2 regions of the Actinoplanes derwentensis genome follow, and region 2 is predicted to be linked to the other one. Evidence: riboswitches for the same ligand, from Rfam matches in the RefSeq annotation. Region 2 holds a riboswitch; the other holds the start of a gene.

Region 1 (11,033 bases), 860 kb from region 2:
CATCACATCGCACACGGCACGCTGGGCATCGTGTCCGCGCTTGCGGCCGTGGGCGCCGCCGCCGGCCGCGACGACCTGATCGAACTGGCCCTGGCCGGGGCCGCCGACGTGGTGTCGCGTGACGAGGCGGGACCGGCGGGTTTCCTCGTTCCGCATTCCGACCCGCCGCACCGGCCCGACCTGATCGAGCGCTACAGCTACGGCTGGTGCAACGGCCCGGCGGGCGACGCGCAGGTCTTCCGGCTGCTCGGTGCGCTCACCGGGGACGCCGCCTGGACCGTGCTGGCCGACCGGTGCTGGCACACCGTCACTCACTGCGGACTTCCGCGCCGTGTGCGCCCCGGTTTCTGGGACAACAACGGCCGGTGCTGCGGGACCGCCGGAGTCCTGGCGCTGGCCTGCGACCGGCATGTCGAGCAGGGGGAGTCGCTCGACTTCGCCGGCGTGCTGGTCGACGACCTGGTCACCCTCGCGACCGTCGACGCCGACGGGGTGCGCTGGTCGAATCACGAGCACCGGGCGACACCGAGCACGCTCGAACCCCACGTCGGCTGGGCGATGGGTAATGCCGGCATCGTCCGTGAACTGTTGCGGTTCGCCCGGGTCGCTGCCGGGGCGGATCCCGCGTACGCGGTGGCCTGGCCCGACCAGCCGACGGCGTCGCGCCGCACGTGAGTTTCGGTAGAGTCGGCCGGCGGGGCACGGTGCCACCGCCGTCACCACGAGAGGCGGAGTTCGGTGAACCGGCCGGTCTGGTTGCTCGACGTCGACGGTGTCCTCAACGCCACCCGGCCCGGGTGGAGCGCCGCACCTCGCAACGGCACCGCCTACGGCGACGGCCACCCGTACCGGCTGCGCTGGGCGCCGGCCCTGATCTCCCGCATCCGGGCCCTGCATCGCGCGGAGAGTGTCACCGTGCGCTGGTGCTCCACCTGGTGCGCCGACGCCGACCAGGTGGAGCGCCTGTTCGCCCTGCCACCGCTGGAACGCGCGTGGACCGGCCCGATCGATCACCGCGAGGCACCCGCGGCCAAACTGGCCGCCGCGCACGCCGTTCTGGATCAGGGCCGGCGGTTGATCTGGACCGATGACGACGCCGTGCCCACCAGCGGACCGGTGTACGACGAACTCGTCGCGACCGGCCGCGCGCTGCTGATCGCACCCCGGGCCAACCGTGGTCTGCAGCCCGGACACCTCGACACGATCGAGGCCTTCGTGTCGGCCACCGGCGTGCTGGACCGGGCCGATGCGGCGCCCCGGTCGACCGGTACTGCCTGACGTCCGATTCGTTCAAGCAGGTTTCGCAGCCGGCTGGGTACCTTGACGGTCATGGCTACTGCGACCTCTTCACATCGGCATCTGGCCGCGCAGATCGACCGTCCGGCCAAGGACGTCTACGACTACGTCTCGGACCCGGCGAACCTGCCGGAGTGGGCGCCAGGGCTGGGCAGCACGATCGAGCTGGTCGGCGGCGAGTGGATGATGGACTCGACGCTGGGCCGGATCACGGTCACCTTCGCGCCGCGCAACGAGTTCGGCATCCTCGACCACCATGTGCGGCTGGAGTCGGGGGAGACCTTCTACAACCCGGTCCGGGTGATTCCCGACGGCGACGGTTGCGAGGTGGTGTTCACGGTTCGCCGGGCGCCCGCGACCAGCGACGAGGATTTCGAACGTGACGTGCGGGCGGTGTCGTCCGATCTGGCCGGCCTGAAGCGTCTGCTGGAGAGCCAGGGATGAGTGCGGTCGCGACCCGGCCGTAGGTGTTCCGGTCAGGCGTCGCGGATCTGCAGGCCGAGGGCCATCGCCAGGACGATGGCCTGGTCGGCGGTGATGATCGCGTCGCGGAGTTCGGTGGTGCGCGGGTCGACGGCGTGCAGGTCGGTGCCGCGCAGGTCGCAGCCGGTGAAGTCGGCTCCGGTGAGCTGGGCGGCGGACAGGTCCAGGCCGCGCATCGTGCCGTTGCGGCAGCGGGTGCCGGTCAGGTCGGCTTCGCGCATCCGGACGCCGGTGAAACTCGCGGTGCCGAGGTCGGCGCGGGGGAGTGAGATGAACGACCAGTCGCCGCCGTCGACGGTGGTCAGGTCGAAGGTGCAGCCGTCGAACGAACTGCCGACGGTCTTGCAGTTGGTGAACGTCGCGTCGAAGAAGTTGCAGTTGACGAAACGGCAGTTCAGGTAGGCGACGTCGACCTGCTGGGAACAGTTGAACCGGGAGTCGTAGAAGACGCAGCCGGAGAATTCGACGCCCTCCAGGTCGGTCTCGCACAGGTCCAGCGACGAGAACCGCACCTCGTCATGCTTGCGTTGCTTGCCGGCGGAGGCGTCCCAGTCCCGGGTGGTGATCGTCTTCACGATCGGCGCCGTGGGGATCGGGCCAAGTAGCCGTGCGGGTACGGCAGCGGCTGGTCACCGGCGGCCGTCAACTGGTCGAGGTGTTTCTCGTCGAGGGTCCAGCCGGTGACCCCGAGGGTGTCGGTCAGCTGGGCGACGCTGCGGGCGCCGACGATCGGCGCGGTCACGCCGGGCTGCTGCGACACCCACCGCAACGCGACCTGGGCCGGGCTGTGGTCCACCGCGGTGGCGACGTCGATCAGGGTGTCGGTGACCCGCCAGACTCGTTCGTCGACGCTGTTCTCCCAGTTGCCGAGCCACGGCTGCTGGTCGCCGTCCCAGCGGGCGCCGGCCGGGGCGGCGGTCATGCCGCGCCGGTACTTGCCGGTCAGCCAGCCGCCGCGCATCGGCGACCAGGGGATGATCCCGACGCCTTCGTTGCGGCACACCGGCACGTGCTCGGTCTCGATCTCCCGGTCGATCAGGTTGTAGAGGGGCTGCGACGCCACGAACGGTTCCCAGCCGCGGAAGCGGGCCACGTCCACCGACCTCTGCAACTGCCACGCGGCGTAGTTGCTGACCCCCAGATGCCTGACCTTGCCGGTACGAACCAGCTGGTCGAGCGTGGACAGCGTCTCCTCGACGGGTGTCGTCTCGTCGAAACAGTGCAGCTGGTACAGGTCGATGTAGTCGGTGCCGAGCCGCCGCAGGCTGTCGTGCACGGCCGCGATCAGGTGCTTGCGCCCGGACCCGTGGTCGTTGGCGGCGTCGCCGGTGCCCCAGAACCCCTTGGTCGCCACGACCAGCGAGTCACGCCGTTGCCGCCCGAGCCACCGCCCGACGATCTCTTCGGAGACCCCGCCCGAATACACGTCGGCGGTGTCGATGAAGTCACCGCCCGCCGCGACGAACGTGTCGAGGATCGCGTGCGACTCCGCCTCGTCCGCTTCCTTGCCGAACGTCATCGTCCCGAGGCACAGCTCACTGACGCGAAGTCCGCTGTGCCCGACATTCCGGTACTCCATTCCTGAATCCTTTCAGGGGCGACCGTGATCGGCCACCCCGACACGGTGTTCGCGATCAGGTCCGGCCGCCGGGAGGGCCTGATGTCGGGCGACATCGGCGGAGTTCGCAGATGAAGGGATGATGACCAACCCTGAGCAGTCGCCGATCCGACAGCAGAACTGTAGTTGCATCGATACCCTTCGTGATGACGGCAGTTCACGCGGGCGGATCCGGTGATCGGAACCGCGGTATCGGTCATCAGGCCCGTCCCCGGTGGCCCGGACAGAGGAACGCACATGATCTTCAGGGAGCCAGTAGCGTGCCGCCGTGACTACGAATGCCGACTCGGTTCTCGCTGCCATCGATCGTGAACGTCCCGGCCTGCGGCTCGGCAAGAAGATCCTGCTGTTGTTCTTCGTTCAGGGGCATCATCTGGCCGACACCGGTGAACCGCTGTTCGCCGAACCCATGTATGCCACCGGCAGTGGTGTCGACGTCGACGACGTCACCGGCGAACCAGCCCCGCTTCCGGCCGATGACCTGTACCTGGAGTCCATCGGCTACGCCGTCGAACGCTATGCCGCCCTGGTCCCCGCCGACCTGCGGGCCTTGATCCAGGTGTCCCAGCCGTGGCAGGCCGCGACCAAACCCGGCACCGGATCACGCATCGAATGGGCGCATCTGCGTGACTGGTTCCGTCGGCCCGACGAGACCGACGACCCCGACGACGAACGACCGAACCGGGCCGCCGGCGCCCGCGCCGAGACCCTGTGGGCGGACCGCCGGCCGGAATGAAGGGGGATGCGTGACCGAATCTCGCACGACCGGCTCCTGGACGTTGTCCGGCTTCGCCGAGAAACTCGAAGCCTGGCGTGCGCAGACGCACCCCCCTGACTACGCGTATCAACAGGTGCGGGGCTGGTGGCCCAGCCTCCAGCATCAGCCGCGCGCTGTCGGCGTGGTCGTCCCCGGCCAGCCGGCCGTACGGTTCGCGTGGGTGCCGCATTGCCACCTGCCGGACCTGGGCGAGGGGATCCGGGGCGTGCAGTGCCACTACCGGGTCACCGGCGGCCGGGTGATCTGCCAGTTCTTCGTGACTGCCCCACTCGATCGGGACATCGAGTAGGTCAGCGGGCCAGGCGGGTGCGGACGACCAGTTCGTGCAGGGCGGCGACGGCGGCCGGGTCGGCGTGTGCGGGCAGGGTGGTCTCGTCGCGGGCGTCCTCCAGTTCGGCGCGCAGTGCGGGGACGTCGGCGGCCAGCCACGCCGCGGCCTGGGCCGGGAGCGGGCCGTGTTCGGCTTCGCGTTTCGCGGCGATCAGTTCCGGGACGTAGGGCAGGCGGGCGCCGAGCACGCGCAGGTCGCATTCCAGTTCGCCGGTGCGCATCAGGTGGATGCCGGTCAGCAGCACACGCAGCGTGTACAGGGCGGGCTTGAGCTGGCCGGTGCCGTGGTAGAGGCGTTCCTGGGTGCGGGCGAACCCCAGGTAGTGGTGGGCGTGGTTGCTGGTGAGAAGGCCGGGCGCCAGTGCTTTCAGTTCAGCGTGCACGTCCGTGGTGACGACCGTCAGCGGGGACAGCAGTTGCTCCAGGACGTAGCCGTTGCGGCTGTTCAGGAGCTTGGCGAACTTCAGCAGGTCGTGGCTGACGATGTCCAGTTCGACGCCGTCGCGGACGCCGGACCGTTCCAGGGTGCCGGGGCCGGTGCGCAGGCCGACCACCTCGTCCGGCGGCAGCACGTGGGCGGCGCGCAGGTCGAGGTCGGAGTCGGTGGAGGCGAAACCGTACAGGTGGGCGCCGCTCACGGTGGCGAAGAGCAGGGGATACGGCAGGGCGGTGGCGGCGTCGGCGGCCCACGGCGGCACTACGGTGGTCACTTCAGGTTCCTTTCTCGTACGGCCACCAGCACCCGGTCCACCGCGGCTCGATCAGGGTGCTCGGGCAGTGCCGTGGTGGCCGCCGCGGCGGCGAGTTCGTCCTGCAGACGGCCGGCCCAGGCGGTGACCTGCTCCCACGGGCGTTCGCCCCGGCGTACCGCGAGCAGGTCGTCTCGTAGGTCTGTCACGTCGACCAGGACATCGCCGGTGCGCAGCACGTGTGCACCGGCCAGCAGCAGACGGATCATGTGCATGGCCTGCTTGGTGTTCACCTCGCCGGTCCGCTCGCGCCGGGACGCCACCTTGGCGAGTTGGTCACGGGCGTACGACCCGTAGGTCTGGGCGACCCGCCGCGACAGGAACGCCTGCCGGGTCGCCAGCAGCAGCCGCCCGTCCTCGTCGACGGACTCGACGATCGGTGACCACAGCACTTCCAGGACCGTCGGGTTCGCCTGCAGAGCGAGCGCGCAGAACCGTTCGATCTCCCAGGAGAACTGCTCCTCGGCCGGCCCGTCCAGGTGGGTGGGCGGCTTGTCGAGGGTCCAGAAGGCGCGGGTCGGGGCCACGAACACACCCCGCCGGTCGTGGTCGGATCCGGGCCCGTGGAGACCATAGGCGCGGGAGCCGACCACGACCGCCAGGGCGGTGTGCCGTTCGACGAGGTCGATCATGAGACGGGAGGGTACGGCTACGCGTCCAGCAGCGTCGCGTCGATTTCGTCCAGGTCGCTCTGGTCGAGGGCCAGGTTGCCGAGCGCGGCGATGTTGTTCTCCAGCTGCTGCACGCTGGACGCGCCGATGATCAGGCTGGTCATCCGCTCGTCGCGCAGCGCCCAGACCAGGGCCAGCTGGGCGAGGGACTGGCCGCGCCGCTTGGCGATGTCGTTGAGCGTGTGCAGCCGGCCCAGGGTCTTGGTGTCCAGGGCGTCCTCGTTGAGGAACACGCTGGTGCGGATCCGCGAGTCGTCCGGGATGCCCCCGAGGTACCGGTCGGTGAGCAGGCCCTGCTGCAGCGGGCTGAACGCGATGCAGCCCGCGCCGGCCGTCTCCAGGGTGTCCAGCAGGTTGTCGTCCTCGATCCAGCGGTTCAGCATCGAGTAGGACGGCTGGTGGATCAGCAGCGGCGTGCCCAGTTCCCGCAGGATGCGGGCGGCCTCGGCGGCCTGCTCGCTGGAGTAGTTGCTGATGCCGACGTAGAGGGCCTTGCCGGAGCGGACGATCGCGTCGAGCGCGCCCATCGTCTCCTCCAGCGGCGTCTCCGGGTCGGGCCGGTGGTGGTAGAAAACGTCGACGTAGTCCAGGTCCATGCGCTTGAGGGACTGGTCCAGCGACGACACCAGGTACTTGCGGGAACCCCAGTCACCGTAGGGGCCGTCCCACATGGTGTAGCCGGCCTTCGTGGAGATGACGATCTCGTCGCGGTGCTGCTGGAAGTCGGCTTTCAGGATGCGGCCGAAGTTGGTCTCGGCACTGCCGGGCGGCGGCCCGTAGTTGTTGGCCAGGTCGAAGTGGGTGACCCCGAGGTCGAAGGCGCGGCGGACGATGTCGGCCTGACGGTCGCCGGGCCGGCCGTCGCCGAAGTTGTGCCAGAGGCCCAGGCTGATGGCGGGAAGTTTGAGGCCGCTGCGACCAGCACGCCGGTAGATCATTTCGGCGTAGCGGTCGGCGGCAGGGAAGTACGTCACAGGCACACCCTAGGACTCCCGATCATGGGCGTGTGCGCTGGTAGGTTGGTCCTGCCAGTAATACCCATGCGGGAGAGACCCTGTGCACAGGGCGCCGAAGGGGCAAATCCTCCCCGGAACCTCTCAGGCAAAAGGACCGCGGTGGCTAGGCGCTCTGAAGTGCCCGATTCTGGGTACGACAGAGGGGGAGGTTGTTCCTCGACCTTCTCACGCTTGGAGTCGCCCATGACGTCCTCCCCGTTCGTCTCCCGCCACATCGGCCCGGACAACGACGAGCAGGCCCAGATGCTCAAAGCCGTCGGGTACGGGTCGGTCGAGCAACTCATGGACGCGGCGATCCCGTCCACGATCCGCTTCGACGGTGTCCTCGACCTGCCGGCCGGGATCTCCGAAGAGCAGACGATCGCCGAGCTGCGTGCCATCGCCGACCGTAACGTGCTGGCCACCCCGATGATCGGGCTCGGCTACTACAACACGTTCACCCCGGCCGTGATCAAACGCAACGTCCTGGAGAACCCGGCCTGGTACACGGCGTACACCCCGTACCAGCCGGAGATCAGCCAGGGCCGCCTCGAGGCGCTGCTCAACTTCCAGACCATGGTCACCGACCTGACCGGTCTCACCACGGCGAACGCGTCGATGCTCGACGAGGCCACCGCGGTCGCCGAGGCGATGACCCTCGCGCGGCGTTCGTCCAAGAGCAAGAGCAGCGTGTACGCGGTGGACGCCGACACGTTCCCGCAGACCCTGTCGGTGCTGCGGACCCGGGCCGAACCGCTCGGGATCACCGTCACTATCGTCGACCTCGACGGCGGGGAACTGCCGGAGGACTACTTCGGGCTGCACCTGCAGTACCCGGGCGCGTCCGGCACCGTCCGGGACCACTCTGCCCTGGTGGAGGCCGCCCACGCCAAGGGTGCCCTGGTCACCGCCGCCGCCGACCTGCTCGCGCTGACGCTGCTGCGCGCGCCGGGCGAGATCGGCGTCGACATCGCCGCCGGCACCACCCAGCGTTTCGGGGTGCCGCTCGGCTTCGGTGGCCCGCACGCCGGCTACCTGGCGGTCCGCGCCGGCCTGGAGCGGTCACTGCCCGGCCGCCTGGTCGGTGTCTCCAAGGACGCCGACGGCGACCGTGCCTACCGCCTCGCCCTGCAGACCCGTGAGCAGCACATCCGCCGGGAGAAGGCGACCAGCAACATCTGCACCGCCCAGGTACTCCTCGCGGTGATGGCCGGTATGTACGCGGTCTACCACGGTCCCGCCGGTCTGAAAGCGATCGCCAAGCGGGTGCACGGGCACGCCCTGACCGTGGCCGGATCACTGTCGGCGGCCGGTGTTCCGCTCGCTGCGGACGCCTTCTTCGACACGGTGACCGCGATCGTTCCCGGTCGCGCCGCCGCCATCGTCGAAGCGGCCGCGTCCGCCGGCATCGATCTGTACCCGGTGGACGCGGACCGGGTGTCGATCTCCACCGACGAGACCACCACCGACGCGCACGTCGCCGCGGTCCTGGCCGCCTTCGGTGTCCCGGTCGCCGCTGCCGCCGAGTGCGGCGCCAAGCCGCTGGGCCGCACCACCGACTACCTGGTCCACCCGGTGTTCAACACCCACCACTCCGAGACGAGCATGCTGCGCTACCTGCGCAGACTCTCCGACCGGGACTACGCCCTGGACCGCGGCATGATCCCGCTGGGCTCGTGCACGATGAAGCTGAACGCCACCACCGAGATGGAAGCGGTGACCTGGCCGGAGTTCGCGAACATTCACCCGTTCGCGCCGTCGTCACAGACCCAGGGCTACGAGCACCTGGTCGCCCAGCTCGAAGCCTGGCTCGCCGAGATCACCGGCTACGACGCGGTCAGTGTCCAGCCGAACGCCGGTTCCCAGGGTGAACTGGCCGGTCTGCTCGCGATCCGCGGCTACCACCGCTCGCGTGGCGACGAACACCGTGACGTGTGCCTGATCCCGTCGTCGGCGCACGGCACCAACGCCGCCAGCGCGGTGATGGCCGGCATGCGGGTCGTCGTGGTCGCCTGCGACGCCGACGGCAACGTCGACCTGGCCGACCTGGACGCCAAGATCGCCAAGCACCGGGACACGCTGTCCGCGATCATGGTGACCTACCCGTCGACACACGGCGTGTACGAGACGTCGATCGCCGACCTGTGCGCGAAGGTGCACGAGGCCGGCGGCCAGGTGTACGTGGACGGCGCGAACCTGAACGCGCTGGTCGGCTACGCCCGGCCCGGTAGGTTCGGGGCCGACGTGTCGCACCTGAACCTGCACAAGACGTTCTGCATCCCGCACGGTGGCGGCGGCCCCGGCGTGGGCCCGGTCGCGGTCGGCGCGCACCTGGCCGGCTTCCTGCCGGGCAACCCCCTCGAAGAGGGCGATCACCACGCGGTGTCGGCGGCGGCGCACGGTTCGGCGGGCATCCTGCCGATCTCGTGGGCGTACATCCGGATGATGGGCCCGGACGGTCTCGCGGCGGCGACCGCGTCAGCGGTGCTGGCGGCCAACTACGTCGCGGCGCGACTGCGCGAGCACTACCCGGTGCTGTACGCGGGGGAGGGCGGCCTGGTCGCGCACGAGTGCATCCTCGACCTGCGGCCGATCACCAAGGCCACCGGAGTGACGGTCGACGACGTCGCCAAGCGGCTGATCGACTACGGATTCCACGCGCCGACCATGTCGTTCCCGGTCGCCGGCACCCTGATGGTGGAGCCGACCGAGAGTGAGGACCTGGCCGAGCTGGACCGCTTCATCGCCGCGATGATCGCCATCAAGGGCGAGATCGACAAGGTCGAGGCAGGGGAGTGGCCGGCTGGCGACAACCCGCTCGCGAACGCGCCGCACACCGCAGCGGCCGTCATGGCGGATGAATGGAATCACGCCTATTCACGCTCCGTGGCCGGTTTCCCGGCGGGCGTGGACCGCACCGCCAAGTACTGGCCGCCGGTTCGGCGGATCGACGGGGCGTTCGGCGACCGGAACCTGGTGTGTTCCTGCCCGTCGCCGGAGGCGTTCGAGGACTGAGTCCGTTGCGCAGGTCGCGGTCGTCTCTGATCGCGGCCTGCGCTGCTTTCCGTAGTCCCTTGGCGTTGACTCTGTGTTGCTTCTCAGGCTGCCAGGGCGTGCACGGCCGGGCCACGGTGCGGCTCGATCATCGTGCCGTCCGGCAGCAGCTCACCGGTGTCCTCGAAGACGATGACGCCGTTGCAGAGCAGGCTCCAGCCCTGCTCCCGGAAGGTCGCGATGATGCGCGCGGCCTCACGGTCGGTGGCGTCGGCGGAGGGGCATGGGTTCAGGTGCTGGCACATCGATCTACTCCGGTTGGGGGCTGTGTGAAGGTTCACATTTACAGTGGCGAACGTTACCTCACATCGAACGACAGCGGTTCAAGGCGGTGACGGCGTCGGCACATGAGTCCTCGCCCTCCATGCTCCACGCCGAGACGGCCGTCGACCACTCTCCGCGACCTCCGTTCGGTCCTGCGCCGGGTGCGCCGGCCGCCTGCCAAGCCCGTCACCACCCGTTACGGGCGTTTCGATGGCATCGGGGTGATCCCGGTGACCCTGCCGAGCTTGTGGCGGCATTTCTCGCCCACAACGGACTACCGGTGCGAAACCTTGGCCGAACGGATGACAAAACTAATCCGATCGGTGATGGCGCCGTTTGCGGGGCAGCACTCTACGTATCCGCGGATGCCGGTTCCGTGATGGCCGGAGGGACGGTCGGCGCGCCCTCCCCGGTTCCCGGCATTCCGGACGTCTACGCCGTGGTCTACGCCCACGGGCCGATCGGGGAACCACCGTCGCCGGGCCGCTTCGCACTCGGCCCCTGGCGGGAGAGCTGGACACGCGACCAGCATGCCGCCGCCGTACAGCAGGTGCGGGAATCCATCGGGCGCGGCGACGTCTATCAGGTGAACGTCGTCGGGCACGCCTGCGCGCCCTACACCGGTGACCCGTCGGCCGCTTTGCGCCGGGTGGCCGGACTGCCGGGAGCCCGGTACGGCGGTGTCCTCGGCGGCGACGGGTGGGCGATCGCCACCGCCTCCCCGGAGACCCTCGTCGAAGTACGCGACGGGCGGGTCATCACCCGGCCCATCAAAGGCACCCGCCCCGCCACCGC
Region 2 (11,033 bases):
GCAGTCGGTCAACGCGGTGACCGCTGACGGCGCGTACTACTTCAGCTCCGCCGGCAACGAGGGCAACACCCTCGACGGCACCTCCGGCAACTGGGAGGGCGACTTCGTCGACTCCGGCCTCGGCGTCGGCAAGTTCGCCGGGGACGCCCACGACTTCGACCCCGGCCCGGGCACCCAGATCTTCAACACGCTGTCACCGAACAGCGCCGGCCGGGTGACCACGCTCTGGTGGGCCGACCCGCTGACCGGCTCGGCCAACGACTACGACCTGTACCTGTTCAACTCGCTCGGCAACGTCACCGACTTCTCCCAGGACACCCAGAACGGCGACGACGACCCGTTCGAGATCCTCGCCACCGGAGCCGGCACCGGACAGCGGCTGGCCGTCGTCAAATTCGCCGGCGACGACCGGTACCTGCAGCTCTCCGTCTTCCGGGGCCGCTTCACCGGCTTCTCCACACCGGGCGTCACCCGCGGGCACAGTGCCGCGGTGAACGCGTTCTCGGTCGCCGCCGCACCGGCCAAGGACCCGCTGCCGTTCGCCCTCGAAACCGGCGACCCGCCGAACCCGGCCGGCCCGTACCCGAACGTCTTCACCCGCCAGCAGTTGCCGGAACGGTTCACCTCCGACGGGCCGCGACGAGTGTTCTACCAGGCCGACGGCACCCCGATCACGCCCGGGAACTACACGTCGACAGGTGGATCGCTGCGGCTCAAACCGGAGATCACCGCCGCCGACGGGGTGGCGACCACGGTACCCGACTTCGAGACCTTCTACGGCACCTCGGCCGCGGCACCACACGCCGCCGCCATCGCCGCACTCGCCCTGTCCGGCAACCCCGGACTCAGCAACGCCGAGATCCGGGCCGCGCTCACCGGCACCGCACTCGACCTGACCCCGGCCGGATACGACACCCGCACCGGCAGCGGCGTGATCCGTGCCGACCTGCTGCTGCGCAACACCGGCGCCACCCCGCAGCCGCTGGTCCGGCCCGGCACCCCGACGGTCACCCCGACCACCGGCGACGGAGACACCTACCTCGAACCCGGCGAACAGGGCACGGTCACCCTGCCGGCGGAGAACATCGGCGACGGTACGGCCACCGGCGTCAGCGTCGTCGTCGACTCCGACCATCCCGGAGCCGTCCTCACCCCGCGTTCCCGGTCCTACGGCAGCATCGCCGCGGGCGCGTCCAAGACCCGGGACTACACGCTGAAACTGGACGCCGGGTACCCGCTCGGCCGCCCGGTCACCCTGCCGGTCCGGGCCACCTTCGCCGGAGTGCTGTCACCGACCACGAGCACCGTGCTCGTGCCGACCGGGCAGGCGTCGACCACCGTGCGGGACTTCGCCTACACCGGACCGGTCGTGCCGATCCCGGACAACGACCCGACCGGGGCGACCGCCACCGTCGACGTCAGCGGAGTCGGTTACGCGTCGGCGCTCACCTTCTCCATCGACGGCACCGAATGTTCCACGGTCACCGGCGCCACCACCGTCGGCCTCGACCATTCGTGGGCCGGCGACCTGGTCGCCACCTTGACCGCCCCCGACGGCCGGGCGGCGACCCTGTTCGCCCGGGACGGCGGCGGCGGCAACAACCTGTGCCAGGTCGTCTTCGACGACGGAGCCGCGGCCCCGTTCTCGTCGGTGACGTCGGCGAGCGCACCGTTCACCGGCACCTGGCGGCCCGACGTGCCGCTGTCGACCCTGCGGGCCTCCGCGGTCGACGGCACGTGGTCCGTCAAGTTCGTCGACAACGCCAGCGCCGACACCGGCTCGATTCGCGCGTTCGCCCTGCACATCGCCGGTTTCGAACCCGCCTGACCCCGTGGTGGTCCGGCCGTCAGCACTCGATGACGTTGACGGCCAGACCACCCCGGGACGTCTCCTTGTACTTGATCTTCATGTCGGCACCCGTCTCCTTCATGGTCTTGATGACCTTGTCGAGGGAGACATGGTGCCGGCCGTCGCCACGCAACGCCATCCGGGCCGCGGTGACCGCCTTCACCGCGCCCATCCCGTTGCGCTCGATGCACGGGATCTGCACCAGGCCACCGACCGGATCGCAGGTCAGACCCAGGTTGTGCTCCATCCCGATCTCGGCCGCGTTCTCCACCTGCTCCGGCGTGCCGCCCAGCACCTCGGCCAGCCCCGCCGCCGCCATCGCGCACGCCGAACCCACCTCACCCTGACAGCCCACCTCGGCACCGGAGATCGACGCGTTCTCCTTGAACAGCAGCCCGATCGCACCCGCCGCCAACAGGAACCGCGCCACCCCCTCCGGTCCGGCGCCCGGCACGAACTCCAGGTAGTACCGCACCACCGCCGGGATGATGCCGGCCGCGCCGTTCGTCGGCGCGGTGACCACCCGGCCACCCGCCGCGTTCTGCTCGTTGACCGCCATCGCATAGACGGTCAGCCACTCCATGGCGTGCGCGGCCGGTTCCCCCGCGACCCGCAACTGCCGGGCGGTCGAGGCGGCCCGGCGACGAACCTTCAACCCGCCCGGGAGTACGCCCTCAGCGTCCAGCCCCGCGTCCACGCACTCGTCCATCACCCGCCAGATGTCCAGCAGCCCGTCCTTGACCTGCTGCTCAGCATCCCGAACAGTCCCGTCGCCGCGCCGGGCGACCTCGTTGGCCAGCATCAGGCGGGAGATCGACAGGCCCGTCGAGCGGGTCAGCGCCAGCAGTTCGTCACCGGAGAGGAACGGGAACGGAACGGGCTGCTGCTCCGGGCGTACCGCCGCCGCAGTGACATCGCCCGTCACGAACCCGCCGCCGACCGAGAAATAGGTCTTGCTCAGCAACTCGGCACCGTCAGCGCCGAAAGCCGTGAAGATCATCCCGTTGGGGTGCTCGGGCAGCGACCGCCGCCGGTGCAGCACCATGTCGACCTCGAAGTCCTTGACCAGCGGTTCAAGACTCGTGTCGACGGTCTCCGGGGCCTCCCCCATCAGCCCCAGCAGCACCGCCCGCGGAGTGCCGTGCCCATGCCCGGTAGCCCCCAGCGAACCGAACAACTCCGCCCGGACCTTCACCACCCGCCCATCGAGTCGACGGGCGAACATGGCACCCGCACGCATCGGGCCGACCGTATGCGAACTCGACGGGCCGATTCCGACAGAGAACAGATCGAAAACGGACACGGCCATGGAAGGCTCCTTCGCGACAGACAGCGGTTGAGTCTCCCTCGCTCTGTCATGGGGGCCTGAGAGCTTCGCCGTGAATCACGGCTTGCACCTTGGGCGCAGCCTCACGGCTGACTTTCCAGAGTCGCCTGACCACTGCGGTACGTGAGCCTGAGAGATTCTGAGGGAGAAGTTGCTCCTTCGGCGCCCCGTGTGCCTCACGGGGGCTCTCCCGCGGCGGCAGTCGCGGCTTCTTCAGTTGTGGCCTCGGACCCTACCCTGTGTCCATGTTCCCGGCCACGCATCCCGGCTCCCCCACCGATCCCCCCACCGACCCTCCGGCCGGACCATCCCCCAGCCCCTACACCCAGCCTCCCGCCGGCCCTTTAACCCCAGCGCCCGGCGGGCCTGCGGCCGGACCGGTTGCCAGCCCCGCGGCCGGATCTTTTGCCCCGCCCGCTGGCGAGCCGTTCGCTGGGCCTGGCGGTGAGGCGTTTGACGAAGTCGGTGAGTCGGCGGCTGTTCGGTTTGCGCCGTGGGTCTCGTGGATGGCGCTCGCCGGGGCGGTCGTGCAGTGGATGGGTTTCCTGGCGCTTCTCGGGGTGCTGGCCTTCATGCCCCGGATCGGCGCCGAACCCAGCGCCCCCGGTGAGGTGATCATCCTGCTGGCCGTCTCCGGACTGGTCCTCTCAGTACCGTCGCTGGTCGGGTTGGCGGCGGTCCGGGTCGCGAACGGCAGACCCGGCGGACGGGCGGTGCTGTGGACGTTCGGCCCGCTCGCGGTCGCGTTGTCGGGTGCGATGGCGTTCGGTGCGTGGCAGCAGATGACCAGCGAGGGTCACACCGTCGGCATCGAGTTCATGTTGATCGTATTGATCCTGATCTCGTCGGCACTGTACATATTGCCGATCATCATTACCGCATTCCTCTGGATGCTGACGCCGGCCCGCACCTACCTCGCCTGGCGGCGCCACGAGGACCGGGAGCCACTCGGCCGGGGCCTGCTGACCGCGGCCGCCGCACTGCTCGCGGTGGCGGTGTTCGCGGCCCTGATCACCGCGGTCCTGATGACGTTCGCCCCGCGGGAGCTGTCCGCGTCCGGCGACGCCGGCCACCTGGCCACCAGCCTGACCTACGCGACGATCGTGGCCGGCGTGGTAGCCGTGATGCAGATCCTGCTGCTCGGCGGCACGGTGCTGACCCGCCTGACCGGCCGGTGGATCCTGCGGACCATCGTGTACGGCGCGGGCATGCTCATCCTGGTGGCCCAGATGCCCGCGATCGTGGTGATCGGCCTGGGCGTCGGCGCGGTCGGCGACGAGAGCGGCGACGACGTAGCCCTGAGCTACGCCTGGACCGGCATCGCAGTCTTCTCCATCGGCGCGATCCTGCACCTGATCGCCATGCTCCTGATCGCCATGCCGTCAGTCTCCTCCCTGGTGGCCACCGACGGCGCCCCCGACGACCAGGCCGACGCGGGCCCGCAGACCTACTAGACACAGACCTGCAGACCTGCAGACCCGCAAGCCCAAGGGGGTGCGTTCGTTTTTGAGTGAGCTACGGGTTGGGCTGGCGACGGACTTTTTGTCCGCCGGTACGGGTGGCTTGGTGCGGTAGCGGTCGGTCTGTCCGGTGTGGTCCGGCGGTCAGCTGGAGATGTCGTGGTGGGCGTCGATGAGGTCCTGCGGCTGCTGGGTGAGCAGGAGGCGATGTGCCGGGCCGAGGTCGAACGCCTGGACGCGGAGCAGGCGCGACTCGCGGGTCTGCTCGCGGACTGCCGGGTAGAACTGGAGCGCCTGGTCGTGGCTCGGGAGGTCGTCGCCGGCCTGGCCCCGGTGCCACCAGTCGCTGCGGTGGCCTCGACAGGTGGCGGGGTACCGGCCGGGGAGAGTACCGAGTTCGGGCAGCAGCTTCTGGCCATCCTGGCTGCTCACCCGAGTCCGATGCGATGCCGCGAGATCGTGGCGGCCATGGGCGAGGACCCGAAGGTTGCCCGGCACGGTGAACGGGTGCGGCACCGGCTGAAGAAACTCGTGGCCGCGGATCTGGTGCTCGAGGCGGTGCCAGGGGAGTTCACTCTCGCGGATGGACGGGATCCCGCGTTCCGGTGACGTCACGGCGTGGCACGTGGACAGAACGTGGGCCTTCGACGGATTGGTCGGATAACCAGCCAAAACCAGCCCGGAGAAGACCCGATGGCACCTTATCCGACTCCCACGCCCGTAATCGACGCTTTCGCCGTTTCCCGTTCGATTCTGGACCGGATCATCACCCGGCTGAGTGACCCGGAGATGATCGGCTGCACCGAACACGTCCTGGAGGAATACGTCACCACCGCGGGCCGTGACCTGCAGCGGCAGCTGATCCAGGACCAGCTCGACGCCCGCGCCGCCGCCGAAACCCGCCTGAGCGAGGTGACCGGAGCCGACACGGTGGTACGGCGCCGGGCCGAACCCGGGCACGCACGCCAGGTGGCCACCACCGTCGGCCGGGTCCAGGCGACCCGGATCGCCTACCGGGCCCCCGCCGTGTCCAACCTGCACCCCGCCGACATGATCCTGGCCCTGCCCGAGCGGCTGTATTCGTTCCCGTTGCAGAAAACGATCGTGCACGAGGCCGCCACCGGATCACTACGCCACGCCGCCGACACCCTGCACCGCATCACCGGCCAGCGGATCAGCACCGGCCAGCTGATGGACACCGTCACCGCCGCCGCCCGCGACATCCGCGACTTCTACCAGCACCAGACGATCGCCGCCGGCGACCCCGGTGACCTGCTCATACTCACCATCGACGCCACCGGCATCGCGATGACCCCCACCAGCCTGCGCAACCCCGCACCACCACCGCCGACCGGCCCGCAGCCACCACACGCACGCCTGTCCGAACCGGAACGCACCGGCCGCACCCGCATGGCCACCGTCATCGCCTGCTACGACGCCAGACCGGCCGTCCGCACCGCCGCCGACATCCTGCCCGCCACCGCGACCGAACGCGCCGCCCGCCGACCCGGCCCCACCGCGACCGGCCGGCACCTGGACGCCTCGGTCGAACACGGCATCACCGTCATGACAAGGCGTCTGTTCGACCACGCCCAGCACCGCGACCCACACCACCGACGCCGCTGGATCGCCCTGGTCGACGGCAACAACCACCAAATCGACCGCACCGCCGCCGAAGCCCACGACCGCGGCATCACGATCACGATCATCATCGATTTCATCCACGTCCTGCAATACCTCTGGGACGCCGCCGCCGACCTGCACCCCACCCAACCCGGCCGCGCCGGCTTCGTCGAACACACCGCCCGCAACCTGCTCGACAGCAACCCTGCCCAGGTCATCCACCAGCTGACCATCACCCGGCACGCTCTCGGCGACCACCCGGCACCCGGCCTCGACCGCGCTATCTCCTACCTCACCGCGAAACAGCCCCATCTGCACTACCGCCAAGCCCTCGCGATGGGCTGGCCCATCGCGACCGGCGTCATCGAAGGTGCCTGCCGCCACCTCGTCAAAGACCGCCTCGCGATCACCGGCGCCCGCTGGAGCCTGCCCGGCGCCGAAGCCGTCCTCCTCCTCCGCGCACTGATCACCAACGGCGACCTCGACGCCTACTGGACCCACCACATCCAACAAGAACACCAACGCGTCCACACCAGCCACTACCAGCAGCAATACGAACTCGCCGCATGATCAACCAACCAGCAGCCCATTCAAAAACGAACGCACCCCAACGAGAACGACTCAAGATTCCTGAAGTTGCGTCAACCAGACCAAAGCCAGGCAGCCGCCCGGCAAACACCGATCTGGCCAAGACAAAACAGGGATCGACCTCAAACACCGGATCAGGAACTCCCGGGTTGTTTGTTAGATCCAAAGTCTGAGCACCAACAACATCTCGCGGCTGCACAACCTCGTCCTCGTCAAGGGCGGCATTTCGAACGTTTACCGGGGACTCGCGGTCTACGTCAACAGCTCGACCACGGCGGGCAAGTCGCAGGCGGAGTCCCTCACGAAGACCGGGCAGGCGGCCGTGGACACCGCGCTGGCCGCCTTCGCTGCCACGCCCGACCCCGCGCCGGCATGGACAGCAGAGGTGAAGACGTTCACCGGGGCATGGACGCAGTACCGCCAGAAGGCGCCGACGCGACTCGCCGCTCCAGCCGTCCTGCCGCAGCTGCAGTGCCTGCCCTGAATGCGGGCTGGCCGGCGGCCGCCTGTTGCCGGGGCAGGCGGCGAGCCCGGCCGGCTCCGGCAGCCTTCGAGCGGGCCAGGCTGAACTGGGTCTGGGCGGCCACCGTGTCCGCGTCGCGCCGAACCGAGCTGGCCTGGCATGCTCGTCCTCGACGTGGTCCGCGACGTAATCATGTTCGTCGAGGTCCTCGACCGCCTGCCGCTCGACTGAGACCCAGCGCAGCGGCAGGTCAGGGACGCCGCAGGCAGAAGGGGTGGCCGGCAGGATCGCGCAGGACCCGGTAGCGCTCCGGTGCGGGCTGGTGCTCCTCGGCGATCGCGCCGAGCCGAGTCGCCCGGTCCGCGGCATCGTCGAGGCCGGCCGGTTCGTCGATCGTCAGGTCGAGGTGCATCTGCTGCGATCGTTCGGCCGAGGGCCAGGTCGGCTGCCGGTAGCCCTCGACACGCACGGCGCCGAGGAACAGCACACCGGTCTTGACCGCGCAGAAATCCGCGGTCTCGACCGCGACCTCGCCGTCGAGCATCGCCGCCCAGAAACGGGCCAGGCCGGCGGGGTCCGAACACTCCAGGTTGATCGCAGCGAGATGCACAACGGGCATGGGTCCTCCAAGGGATCGTCCGGGCCAACGGTGATCGACACTAACACCAAAATGAAAGAACACTCTTTTTTACGACGGGGAGCGCGCCCGCTCAGCCCCTGATGATTGCCATCAGTGCTGTGGCGAACGGTGCCGGGTCCACGTCCCCGCGGATCGCCAGCTGCTGGCTGTAGGCGGCACAGAGGGCCACGAATGCCTCGGCGATCTCTCCCGCCTGCGGGCGCCGGGGATCGGGCACCAGCTCGGCTATCGCGGCGCGCATCGCGGCGAGTTGTCGCTGCACCACCGCTGCCAGCTGCGGTGACACCGCTGCCTCGGCGTAGATCTGCGCGACCAGCCGGGCGTGGTTGCTGTCCCGCGCCCGGCTGCGCACATGCTCGAGGAGCCCCGTCACGGCCTCGGCGGTGAGCGCCTTGGGCAGCGCGTCGGTGCCCTGCTCGCAGACGGCGACGACGATCTCGTCCTTGCTGGTGAAGTACCGGTAGATGGCGCCGTTGGAGAGCCCGGACTCGGCGATGATGTCGGTCATCGACGTGTGGGCGAAGCCGTGGCTGGCGAATCGGGACCGGGCCGCGTCCACGATTTGCTGGCGGCGGGCGTCGAGGTGAGCCTGGCTGACCCTGGGCATAAAAGAGTGACCTCTCTTTTTATCTGCTACTGTCGGAGCCTACCCGATCTTCAGGAGTCGCCATGCGCTACCAGACCTTCGGCCGACTGACCGGACTGCGCGTGTCGGAGTACGCGCTCGGCACGGCCGCCTTCAGCACGGCGAACGCCGGGGCCGCTCGGCAGATCTTCGAGACCTTCGTCGCGGCCGGCGGCACCACGTTCGACACGTCCGACATCTACCAGGACGGCCAGGCCGAGACTGTGCTCGGCGGGCTGCTCGGGCGCCAACGTGACGACTTCGTGGTAATCACCAAGTACAGCGGGACACGGCAGCCCGAGCCCCGCCCCGGCACGACCGGCAACAGTCGCAAGATCATGGTCCGGTCCCTCGATGCGAGCCTGCGCCGGTTGAACACCGACTATGTCGACGTCTTCATGCCGCACTTCCCGGACGGGGTCACGCCGATCGAGGAGATCCTGGCCGGGTTCGACGACCTGATCCGCGCTGGCAAGATCCGGCACGGGGGCCTGTCCAACTTCCCGGCCTGGCGGGTCGCCGGCGCTGCCGTCCGGGCCGACCTGCGCGGCCTGGCCCCGCTGGTCGGCATCCAGACCGAGTACAGCCTTGCCGAACGCTCGGCCGAGCGGGAGTTGCTGCCGATGGCGCAGGCGCACGGGCTGGGCGTGATGCTGTACTCGCCGCTGGCCGGGGGACTGCTCACCGGCAAGTACCGCCAAGGCGAGCAGGGCCGGCTGAACGCCCGCGGCGACGCGATCGAGGGCACAGCGCAGCGCACCGCGATCGTCGACGCCGTGTTGGCGATCGCCGATGAGCTCGGTGTCAGCGCGGTCCAGGTCTCCCTGACGTGGCTACGTCGCCGGGCCGCGCGGGCCGCCACGGCGCTGGTCCCGATCGCCGGCCCGCGCACCCTCGCCCAGCTGCAGGAGTACCTGCAGTCGCTGCACCTCGACCTCGACGACAAGCACTACCGGCTGCTGGACGAGGTCAGCGCGGTCCGGCTGGGCACCCCTCACGAGGACGTCGCCGCAGCCCTCAGCCACGGCGCCGACGGTGACCGCACCCTGCTGGAAACCCCGCCGGTTCCGGTGCGCTGAAATCCTGCGAGTGCCGCAGACCGAACTCGTGACCGAGTCACAAGCCCAGGGGGTCAGGACTCGTCAGCCCCGGCGGGGTGCGTTCGTTTCGGAGGCGGATCACCGATAAGGCCCTGGCCAGCGGCTACAGGGTTGGACGCCGACCGACGCAGCCTGGGTAGCCCCACGCGCAGCGGCTTGCGGACATAGCCAGCGGAGACGGCGAAATAGCCGCCACGATCGCCGAGGCGCAGCTCACTCCAAAACGAACGCACCCTGCGAGGATGCGAGGATTCATCACGACGCTGCTCTCACAGACCGGGAACGATCAGCATGGACAATCTGACGCATACGTTGATCAGTGTTCTGGTGGGTGAGGCGGTTCATCGGACGCTGCCGCCGTCGGTGGTGCTCAGTGACCGGGCTCGGCGGGGTATGGCGATCACCGTGATGGCGGTCGGCGGGAATCTGCCGGACGCCGATGTCATCTACACCGGCTGGGCCGGCACCACCCTGGACTATCTGCTGCATCATCGCGGGCACACGCACACCGTCGTCGGCGCGCTCGGGCTGTCGCTGCTGTTGTTCGGGGCGGTGTGGCTGTGGTGGCTGCGTCGCAAGGTCAAACCGGCGGCGGCTGACGTCGGGTTCCTCGCGGGGGTGTCGGTTCTGGCGCCGCTGCTGCACATCGGGCTCGACTTCACCAACAGTTACGGCGTGCACCCGTTCTGGCCGTTGGACGACAGCTGGTTCTACGGTGACGCCGTCTTCATCGTGGAGCCGCTGCTCTGGGCCTGTTCGGCGGCTCTGCTGTTCGTGCTGCCGGGCCGGACCGCGCGAGTGTTGATCGGGCTCGTGTTGACTGCAGGTGTCGTGTTGAGTTGGTTCTCTGGATTCGTACCAGCAACTCTTGCGGGTTTGCTGACCCTGCTCACCGCCGGTCTGGCCGCGCTCAGCCGCTTCGCCCCGGCGAAGGTCGCGCTGGCCGGCGGAATCGCCACCTGGCTGGCGCTGACGGCGACGTTCGTGATCACCTCGCGCACCGCGGAGAGCCGGATCGAGGCGCTGCTGGCGGACCGTTTCCCGGGGTTCAGCACGCTCGACGTGGTGTTGACGCCGATGCCGGCCGACCCGGTGTGCCGTGAGGTACTGGCCGTGCAGCGATCAACAGACACTTATGCCGTACGCCGGGCCTTCCACTCGCTGGCACCGGGCTGGATCCCGGCCGCCCGTTGCGCCGAGCTGTACCCGTCGACGGGTACGAACACAGAGCCGGGCACCGGGGCGGAAGCGGGCACGAACACGGAGGCGGGCACTGGGGCGGAAGCGGCGACAGGCACCGCGGCGAACACGACCGCCCAGCTCACCCCGGTAGCGCAGCCGTCCGACGACGAGATCCG

What was found. A riboswitch is a leader RNA that binds a small molecule or an ion and turns the genes downstream of it on or off. The one in region 2 is predicted to bind glycine.
Region 1: linked by a shared signal. The riboswitch ahead of gcvP (aminomethyl-transferring glycine dehydrogenase) and the one ahead of BLU81_RS05525 (L-serine ammonia-lyase) in region 2 are both predicted to bind glycine.

The regions. Positions count from the first base shown of each region.
Region 1 is NZ_LT629758.1:2,107,026-2,118,058, forward strand. Features, by position in the region: gene BLU81_RS09625 (lanthionine synthetase LanC family protein) at 1-675, shown strand, start outside; gene BLU81_RS09630 (HAD domain-containing protein) at 739-1,278, shown strand; gene BLU81_RS09635 (SRPBCC family protein) at 1,330-1,740, shown strand; gene BLU81_RS09640 (pentapeptide repeat-containing protein) at 1,773-2,354, opposite strand; gene BLU81_RS09645 (aldo/keto reductase) at 2,351-3,358, opposite strand; gene BLU81_RS09650 (Panacea domain-containing protein) at 3,666-4,133, shown strand; gene BLU81_RS09655 (hypothetical protein) at 4,144-4,464, shown strand; gene BLU81_RS09660 (nucleotidyltransferase domain-containing protein) at 4,466-5,215, opposite strand; gene BLU81_RS09665 (nucleotidyltransferase domain-containing protein) at 5,212-5,886, opposite strand; gene mgrA (L-glyceraldehyde 3-phosphate reductase) at 5,904-6,905, opposite strand; glycine riboswitch at 6,959-7,048, shown strand; gene gcvP (aminomethyl-transferring glycine dehydrogenase) at 7,125-9,935, shown strand; gene BLU81_RS09680 (DUF5999 family protein) at 10,019-10,219, opposite strand; gene BLU81_RS09685 (chorismate-binding protein) at 10,339-11,033, shown strand, end outside.
Region 2 is NZ_LT629758.1:1,244,255-1,255,287, reverse strand. Features, by position in the region: gene BLU81_RS05530 (S8 family serine peptidase) at 1-1,828, shown strand, start outside; gene BLU81_RS05525 (L-serine ammonia-lyase) at 1,848-3,158, opposite strand; glycine riboswitch at 3,200-3,279, opposite strand; glycine riboswitch at 3,284-3,379, opposite strand; gene BLU81_RS05520 (hypothetical protein) at 3,683-4,630, shown strand; gene BLU81_RS05515 (hypothetical protein) at 4,796-5,245, shown strand; gene BLU81_RS05510 (ISKra4 family transposase) at 5,330-6,829, shown strand; gene BLU81_RS47635 (hypothetical protein) at 7,170-7,331, shown strand; gene BLU81_RS05505 (VOC family protein) at 7,561-7,929, opposite strand; gene BLU81_RS05500 (TetR/AcrR family transcriptional regulator) at 8,021-8,557, opposite strand; gene BLU81_RS05495 (aldo/keto reductase) at 8,620-9,654, shown strand; gene BLU81_RS05490 (metal-dependent hydrolase) at 9,967-11,033, shown strand, end outside.